DNA from 2 places in the Staphylococcus sp. M0911 genome. Region 2 is predicted to be linked to the other one. Evidence: predicted binding sites of a transcription regulator. Region 2 holds the regulator's gene; the other holds the start of a gene.
What was found. The regulator Rex, encoded in region 2, represses fermentation and respiration genes when NADH is low (regulators of the CRP and FNR family bind a similar motif). The targets are predictions, from matches to a motif close to TTGTGAAATATTTCACAA.

Region 1: a site for Rex is predicted at 2,177-2,194, ahead of arcA (arginine deiminase). Genes of this name have one in related genera too.

Annotation. Positions count from the first base shown of each region.
Region 1 is NZ_CP022881.1:123,592-128,584, forward strand. Features, by position in the region: gene argF (ornithine carbamoyltransferase) at 1-828, opposite strand, end outside; gene arcA (arginine deiminase) at 883-2,118, opposite strand; gene ssp1_RS00575 (arginine repressor) at 2,555-3,031, shown strand; gene ssp1_RS00580 (SulP family inorganic anion transporter) at 3,418-4,869, shown strand; gene ssp1_RS00585 (GNAT family N-acetyltransferase) at 4,956-4,993, shown strand, end outside.
Region 2 is NZ_CP022881.1:875,987-880,979, reverse strand. Features, by position in the region: gene ssp1_RS04270 (LacI family DNA-binding transcriptional regulator) at 1-330, opposite strand, end outside; gene ssp1_RS04265 (sulfurtransferase TusA family protein) at 470-694, opposite strand; gene ssp1_RS04260 (YeeE/YedE family protein) at 707-1,777, opposite strand; gene ssp1_RS04255 (hypothetical protein) at 1,949-2,254, opposite strand; gene ssp1_RS04250 (redox-sensing transcriptional repressor Rex) at 2,282-2,926, opposite strand; gene abc-f (ribosomal protection-like ABC-F family protein) at 3,181-4,993, shown strand, end outside.

The sequences.
Region 1 (4,993 bases), 750 kb from region 2:
ATGTAAGAAAATCGTGCTATCTTTACCAGTTTTATCGAACATAGCTCTATTAACTTGATAGTCTTTTAATAATTTAATACGTGATTCAAATTCACTTTCTTCACCCATAGATACCCACACGTCAGTGTAGATAACATCGGCATCTTTAACACCTTCGTCAATATTATCTGTAATTGTGATTGAACCACCGTCTTGTTTGGCACGTCTTTCTGCAATATCAACATAGTCTTGAGATGGGAAGAGTGCTTTAGGAGAACAAATTGTTACGTCTACACCAAGCATTGGTCCAGCCACAAGTAGTGAGTTAGCCACATTGTTACGTCCGTCACCTACATAAGTAAGTTTGATGCCATCTAAATGACCAAAGTTTTCTTTAACTGTCATGTAGTCAGCTAACATTTGTGTTGGATGCCATGCGTCGGTTAAACCATTCCATACAGGTACACCTGAATATTTAGCTAAGTCTTCAACCATCTCTTGTGAGAAACCGCGGAATTCGATACCATCAAACATTCTTCCTAGTACTTTAGCTGTGTCTTCAACAGATTCTTTTTTACCTAATTGGATATCATTTTTTCCTAAGAATTCAGGATGTGCACCTAAATCAATAGAGGCAACAGTAAAGGCTGCACGTGTACGTGTAGAATTCTTTTCAAATAATAGGGCGATATTTTTATGATCTAAATAACGATGTGGAATCCCTTTTTGTTTATAATCTTTTAAAGTAATAGCGAAATCGATTAAATCGCTAAATTCTTTTTTCGTAAAGTCATCTTCTTTTAATAAATGTCTACCTTTTAAGTTAAGTGGTTGTTGAATTTCTGACATGATTCATTCCTCATTTCTTTAAAATGTATTAGTAAAGTACATGTGTGTACTGAATTAAATATCTTCTCTATATAATGGTTGGCTCATACATCTTGGGCCCCCACGACCACGGACTAATTCACTACCTGTAATTTCAATAACTTTAATGCCTTTATCACGTAATAATTGGTTAGATACATAGTTTCGGTCGTAAGTTACGACAACCCCTGGACGGATAGTCAATGTGTTAGAACCGTCATTCCATTGTTCACGGGCACCATCGATAACGTCACCATTACCTGTTGGGATAAATTCAATATTGTCGATGTTAAGCGCCTCTTCTAATGTTTCTTTTAATTTGTTTGAGTGCGTAATTTTAATGTCTTGACCTTGTTCATCTTTTTCAATGGTGAAGATGTTCATGTTATCTTCTTCTTTGAAAATCGCAGCATGCATTGTAAATTTGTCGTAGTCAATCATGGTAAATACTGTATCTAAATGCATAAATGTACGGCTGTTTGGAATTTCGATGGCAAGTACTTTAGTAAATGTAGATTGATCATCGAATAAAATTTGTCTTGCTAAGCGTTCGATAGCTTGTGCAGAGGTACGTTCAGAAATACCAACTGCAAGTACATCTTTAGATAGAATTAATTCATCGCCACCCTCAATATTGAATGGTGAATTTCGATCTAACCAAACTGGGACATCGTCGTTTTTGAATCTTGGGTGATATTTCAAAATATATGTCATGAAGATTGATTCACGACGACGGGCACGCCAATACATACGGTTGATAGTCATTCCTCTACCTACAGATGCTTGAGGATCTCTAGTGAAGTAAAGGTTTGGCATTGGATCGAGATAGAATGGATAGCGGTCATCCATATATTCTACGAGGTGATTCGTTTCTAATTGAATTTCTTCTTTACGTACACCAGCCATAATTTTTTCTACCAGTTCTTGGTCATTTAATGTCGCGAACAGTTCTTTAATTTCTTTTTCATGACCGAGGACAGTCTTTTGAGATTCTTTTAAAATGTCATCGATAAATTGTTCGCGAACAGAGGCATCTGCAATGGCTTCTGCAGCTAGGTGTTCTAAATAAACAACCTCGACACCTTCATCTCTAAGTACTTGAGCGAAATGGTCATGCTCTTCTTGAGCAACTTTCAAATAAGGAATATCGTCAAATAGCAATCCACTTAGATGATCAGGTACTAAATTTTCTAATTCTTTACCTGGTCGTTTAAGTAATACCGTTTTTAATTTGCCGATTTCACTGTTTACGTGGATAGGTCCTTTTTCCATTGTTATTTCCTCCTTTGATTTAATACATCTAGAGTATAAAGCGCTTTCAACATAGAGATTGAGAATCTTTTCACAATGATAATGTCGAATATCTCATATAAAATATTTATTCAATGCAATTTGATGATAGATTATGCAATATAAACGCATAAAACCTATAATTACATGTATATTAAGTTAATACGATAATAAATAATTAATATAATATGATTTTTTATTCGATTGAATGTATGGATAGTCATGCATGATTAATTAACTATAAATGTTAAATCTATCTATATTTTAAGAAGATTTTTATACATCAATATAAAACTTTTTATAAAAATTGTTATAAATGAGAAATACTTCACATATTGTATGAAGGAAATTTGATATGGTATTTGTGATGAAGTTTGTCTGTATTTTGTGAAATATGCAGATAAAGGAGTAAATAAATATGAGAAAAAGTAAACGATTGGATTTAATATCGACAATTGTGAAAGATAATGACATACGTTCAAAAGCCGAAATTGTGGACTATCTTGATAAACATTTTGGTATCAAATATAGTGTGGCAACGATTAGTAGAGATTTAAATGAACTTAAAATATATAAAATGCCTACCGCCAATAATGATCGATGTTACCGAAAGTTTAATGATAATGCTCAAAGCGAAGCGAAAACGAAACTCATAGCCTTTTACAATGATGAGATCGAAAAGGTCACAATTAAAGATCACTACCTTATTGTTAAAACATCGCCAGGATTTGCGCAAAGTGTGAACTTTTATATCGATCAGCTCAATTTAAATGAGGTATTAGGAACAGTTGGCGGTAATGACACGATATTGATATTAGTTAGTTCAGCTGATGTTACTGAATTTGTACATTATCAATTATTTGGACAGACGTATCAAGAAGAACTAAAGTCATGATTCATGTGACGTGATGTATATTAAAAGTCGATGACAAGTATCAAAATGAATTTTGCCATTGAAGCGAGCTTGATGTTATAATGCGTAAGGTTTCAATTCGACAAATAAAACGCGATTCAATTGATATATGTCATATAGTGAGTGGCACGTAGGATAGTCAATAAATAACAATTCTAATGAGATGATAAGATAGCCACCTTCATGGGCGAGTGATGAAACCAAGTTGAATGACACAATGGTTTCTTACTCGCTCTATTTTATTGCTAAAAAAGTGGTGATGGCATATGTATGCAAAGTGCAAGTATATACATATGTTACAGACGTCAGGGGCGTAATGTACGCTTTATCAATATTGAATTTAAATAGTATGAAAAGGAGCGGATGTCATGGTAGATAATTGGAAAGTTCAGTGGTTTAATCAACCAATGAAAAATATACTAGCAGGTATTGTAGTGGCACTTGCTTTAATTCCAGAAGCGATTGCCTTTTCAATCATAGCGGGGGTGGACCCGATGATTGGTTTATATGCGGCGTTTATCATAGCGACAGTGACAGCGATTGTTGGTGGACGACCGGCAATGATTTCAGGTGCTACAGGTGCAGTTGCACTTGTTGTGACACCACTCGTGAAGGAACATGGCGTGGAATATTTATTTGCAGCGACGATTTTAATGGGATTGATTCAACTTGTCTTAGGTATTTTAAAAGTAGGAAGACTGATGAAGTTCATTCCACAATCCGTAATGATTGGTTTCGTTAATGCATTAGGTATTATGATCTTTCTATCTCAAATTGAGCATATTTTTAATATATCCATTGCGACTTACATTTATGTCATTATTACTTTATTAATCGTATATATTGTACCTAGATTCTTTAAAGCAATTCCTGCACCATTAATTGCGATTATTTTATTAACAGCATTATATATGTTTACAGGTGCCAATGTGCATACTGTTGGTGATTTAGGTACGATTAAACAGGCATTGCCTCATTTCATTATTCCACAAGTACCTTACACACTGGAGACATTACAAATCATCTTACCATTTTCAGTTTCAATGGCGATTGTAGGGTTAGTAGAAAGCTTACTCACTGCTAAAATTGTAGACGAATTTACAAATACTTATAGTAGTAAAAATAAGGAATCTCGTGGACAAGGTATCGCAAATATCATTACAGGATTCTTCGGTGGTATGGGTGGTTGTGCGATGATCGGACAATCTGTCATTAATGTGAAATCAGGTGCGACAAGTCGATTATCGACATTAACTGCAGGTGTAGTACTCATATTTATGATTATTGTATTAGGGGATTTAGTAGTGCAAATTCCAATGCCTATTTTAGCGGGAATTATGGTCATGGTATCTATTGGAACAGTAGACTGGCATTCCTTTAAATATATTAAAAATGCTCCAAAAACGGATGCCTTTGTGATGATTCTAACAGTTATTATTGTATTGATGACACATAATCTAGCCATTGGTGTTATCGTAGGTGTCGTATTTAGTGCACTCTTCTTCGCGACTAAGATTTCTAACGTGAATGTGACAACAGAGACGTTTGATGAGACGTTACATGTATACTTTGAAGGTCAAATTTTCTTTGTATCTATTGATTCCATGATGAACCAAATTGACTTTAATGTGGACCATTCAGTCATTGAATTAGACTTCAACCATGCACATTTATGGGATGATTCAGCAGTGAATGCGATTGATACCATCGTACAGAAATTCGAAGCCAATCATAATACCGTCTATGTGAAAAAGTTAAATTCAGATAGTAGAAAGATTATTTCCGAGCTAAGTCAGATTAATCATAACCAGTTGATTTAATCGACACTAGCTGTAAAATATAGAGGAACTCATGACGGTAATTGTGTAAAATATCAGCGCACTAACTATGATGAGGGGTGAATAGGATGAAATTCATCATCAGACAAGAGCAAAAAGAAGATTA
Region 2 (4,993 bases):
TAACGTTTCAATGGCTTCAATTTCTGCTTCCATATGTAATCCAGTATAGTTAAGTAACAGTTGATAGTTATGTTGTTGACATTGATTTACGATACCCTTCACTGTTTCATCAACAGCATAAGAGTTCATCCTTGGAATGATAGCACCTATAATACGTGTTTGAGTTGCTCTTAAACTTTGCGCGAATTGATTCGGTTGGTAGTCATGTTCATTAATGATCCTACTTAGTTTCAAACGTGTCTTTGGACTGACAGATCCATTATTTAAATACCTAGAAACCGTACTCTTTGATACTCCTGCTAATTTTGCGATATCCGATATATTTTTTATAAAAGTTACTCACCCATCATATTTTGGAAAACTTATATCTATTCTATCATAAATGTAATCGCTTAAAATACTAATTTCTAGTTGAATAAATATAGATAGAGCACCCATGATGGATGCTCTATCTATATTTATCATTATTTTACGCCTTTTGTACAGTAATTGTCCAAGACGCATCACCAAGTTGTTCATAATTAGTAACAGGGTAACCATTTTCTGCCGCCCAATTAGGGATTGCCTCAGTCGCCTGTGTACAATCAAAATCAATTTTTAATTCATCACCAGAATCTAATTCAGTCATTTTCTTTTGAGCTTCTATTAAAGGGAAAGGACAAACCATACCAACTGTGCCTAATTCATATACCATAATAACTCCTCCTTAAGTCGTTTGTGTTTGTTGTTTTTTAGTCGATTGTTGTAGTTGTTTCATTGGCTTAATAAAAATAAAGTAACTCATAAACCATACACCTAGAATCATTGAACCTAGACCAATCCAGCCTTGCCAACTCATTGTCGCCGTTTCAACTAAGCCATTACCGATTGAACAACCACCTGCAACAGAGGCTCCAAAGCCCATTAAAATGCCACCAATTGCACTATTTCTAATTGTTTTCTTATCTGGTAAACGCCATTTAAATTCTTTTGATCCTTTAGCAGCAATGTAAGAACCTAGGAATATACCTATAACTAAAAATGCGCCCCAATCAATGAGTTGTGTATTTCCAGTAATTAAGAAATTAACAATATTTGCTGAAGGTGTCGTAATTCCTAATCCATAATCTCTACCAGTAGAACTACTCATTGGCCAAGCTAATAAAGCGATTAAACCAACTGCAATAGCCGCTACAAACGGATGATATCTTCTTTCAAATAAATAATGTCTTACGCCTGAATACTTCTGTTTTAATTTAGGGACTGCTACTTTAGGCTTTTTAAGTGTTTTTGTCACTAATATTAAAGTAATTAACGTTATTAGTATTACTAAAATCCAATTGGGAATATGCAATGTATCTGCCATACTTGCATTGACATTTGTAGGTTGATTAATTACTTTTAGGACTGGTGACAAAACACCTGTCTTAGTAATTGCACTTGTTAATGCATATAAAATGAGTGCAACCCAACTACCTATTAAACCTTCTCCTGCTCTATAATATGTTCCAGTAGCACAACCACCTGCTAATACAATACCTATGCCAAAGACAAAAGAACCAATGATTGTACCAACAATTGGAAATGTGTGTGCTGGAACATTTACTATACCTAAACTTGTTAATATTAATAAACCAATACTTTGAACTGTAATAGCAACAAGCAATGCATAGAACATTTTATTACTTTTTTGAACATACATATCTCTAAAACCGCCTGCTAAGCAAAAGCGTGTTCGTTGCATTACAAATCCTAATAGTACGCCGACGATCAAACCGCTTATAATCATCCAAACCACGTTATCACCCTTTTCCGATATAAATACTAAGTTATTTTACAGGATAAAGTGTTATATTTCAAGTTCACTATCATAATATGTTTCTTAATTCTACACATTTATCAATGAAATGCTTTATTTAAAATAAAAAAAGAGTACATCTCGATAAGATGTACTCTTGCTCATCACTTTTTAAAGTGCTTGTATTTCATCGATATAATGAACTAATGCTTGCAATTCATTTGCTTTAAAATGACTAAATTTATACCAAGTTTGGTTATAGTAAATCAATAATTTATGTCCCAGTAACCCCTTACGTATTTGGTAACGAATAATTTTTTTAACATCAATATCTAAATTTAGAGGATTATGATTTGTATAATAGGACTTGAACACTAATGTATGACCGTTCAATACCAATTGTCCTGGAATGTATATTAATGTAGGTAAATGTGCTTTATACATACACCCTATTTGAATCAATACTTTATCATTCATAAAAAGTCCCACCAAATGATCAATATGCTATTTCATTGATTCATCATAATTTCTCATAAAGAAAAGTAAGGACTGTAATTCAATACCTAAATCAATATGATGTACTTGTACATCAGTTGGCGTACTCACTCTCGCTGGTGTAAAATTCATAATACCTTTAATACCAGATTCAACCAGCTCATCTGTAACACTTTGGGCAACCTGTTCAGGTGTTGTAAGAATGACTACATCAATATCTTGATTTGATAACGTATGTTTTAAAGTCTTGCTATCTTTTACAACAACACGGCCTACTTGTTCGCCGATGACATCTTGATTTACATCAAATGCTTCTGTAATGGTCATTTCATCGTGAATTGAGAAGTTATATGTTAATAATGCTCGACCTAAGTTACCCACACCAACAATTGCAATTTTAATATCATTGCTACCACTAATTTCAGCTTTGAAAAATTCAATTAAACTATCTATATTATAGCCATATCCTTTTTTACCTAATTCGCCAAAATATGAAAAATCTCTACGAATCGTAGCTGAATCTATTTGTAATGCTTCGCTAATAGCTTTAGAATTAACACGGTCAATACCTTTAGATTTTAGATTACTCACAAATCTATAATATAACGGTAAACGTTTTAAAGTTGCTCGAGGAATTTTAACGTTACTTGCCATTTTATTTGTCTCCCTTCGACGCTAAACGGTTTTAATTTTATGTATATATGTTTGCAACAATAAAAATCCAAATAATTGTTCACAATGAATACTTGCTAATTATACATTAATAAAATTTAAAAATAAATATCCTAGTTTCAAGACACAGCTTAATACTGTAAAATAAATATTAATATGATAAACAAAACATTTAAACATATCAAACTATATGTATAGTTTATAATGATATCGCATATTTAGAAAGGTGAAGTCGGATGATACTTTTACAACTTAATGACATCTCTAAATCGTTCGATGGTGAAGATATCTTTACTAACGTTGATTTTGAAGTGAAAACAGGTGAACGAATAGGCGTTGTTGGACGAAATGGTGCCGGTAAATCAACACTTATGAAAATCATTGCTGGCGTTGAAGATTATGATAGTGGTCACATTTCAAAGATTAAAAATCTTAAGATGGGCTATTTAACACAACAAATGACGTTGGACTCTAACGCCACTGTGTTCGAGGAAATGTCAAAACCATTTGAACATATTAAAAATATGGAACTATTAATCAAACGTGAAACAGATTGGTTAGCTGCCCATGCAAATGAGTATGATACACCTACTTATCAATCACATATGGAAAAATATGAATCTTTATCAAATCAATTTGAGCAATTAGAAGGTTATCAATATGACAGTAAAATTAAAACAGTTCTTCATGGATTGAATTTTAATGAAGATGACTTTAATAAGCCTATTAATGACTTTAGTGGTGGTCAAAAAACACGATTATCACTTGCACAAATGTTGTTAAATGAACCAGATCTATTATTACTTGATGAACCTACCAACCATCTTGATTTAGAAACTACAAAATGGTTAGAAGATTATTTGCGTTACTTTAAAGGCGCAATTGTCATTATAAGTCATGATAGATATTTCTTAGACAAAATCGTTACACAAGTTTATGACGTCGCTTTAGGTAGTGTTAAACGATATATTGGTAATTATGAACAATTTATTCAACAGCGAGATAAATATTATGAAAAACGTATGCAAGAATATGAAAAACAACAAGAAGAAATTAAACGGTTAGAAACATTTGTAGAAAAAAATATCACAAGAGCTTCTACAAGTGGAATGGCAAAGAGCCGTCGTAAAACATTAGAAAAAATTCAGCGTATTGATAAACCAATGATTGATGCAAGAAGTGCTAACATTCAATTTGGATTTGATAGAAATACCGGAAATGACGTCATGCATATCAAACAATTAGAAATTGGTTATGATGATACACCTATTACTAAACCTATTAATTTGGAAGTATCCAAAGGTGATCACATCGCTATTATTGGGCCAAATGGTGTCGGTAAAACCACTTTAATTAAAACCATTGCTCAAAGACAACGTCCACTCGGTGGCGAAGTCACATTTGGTGCTAATTTACAAATAGGTTACTATGACCAAAAACAAGCTGAATTCAAATCAAATAAAACCATTTTAGATTATGTTTGGGACCAGTATCCAAATATGAACGAAAAAGATATTCGAGCAGTATTAGGCCGTTTTTTATTCGTACAAGACGACGTCAAAAAAATTATCAATGATTTATCTGGTGGCGAAAAGGCAAGATTACAATTAGCCTTGTTAATGTTGCAACGTGATAATGTACTTATTTTAGATGAACCTACCAATCACCTCGATATAGATTCGAAAGAAATGTTAGAACAAGCTTTAGAACATTTTGCAGGTACTATTATCTTTGTATCCCATGATAGATACTTCATCAATCAATTAGCCAATAAAGTATTTGACCTAGATCATGATGGTGGAAAAATGTATCTTGGTGATTATCAATATTATATTGAAAAAACAGAAGAAGCTGCAGCCTTAAAAGCTAAAGCAGAGAGTGAAATTGAGTCTGCAAATCACTCAAATACTAAACATACTACAGCGTCATCATATGAAAACCAAAAGCAGCGTCGTCGCGAACAACGCAAAATAGAACGTGAAATCGAGCAACGTGAAGCCATCATCGAATCATGTGAAGCAAAGATCGAAGACATTGATCATCAACTTA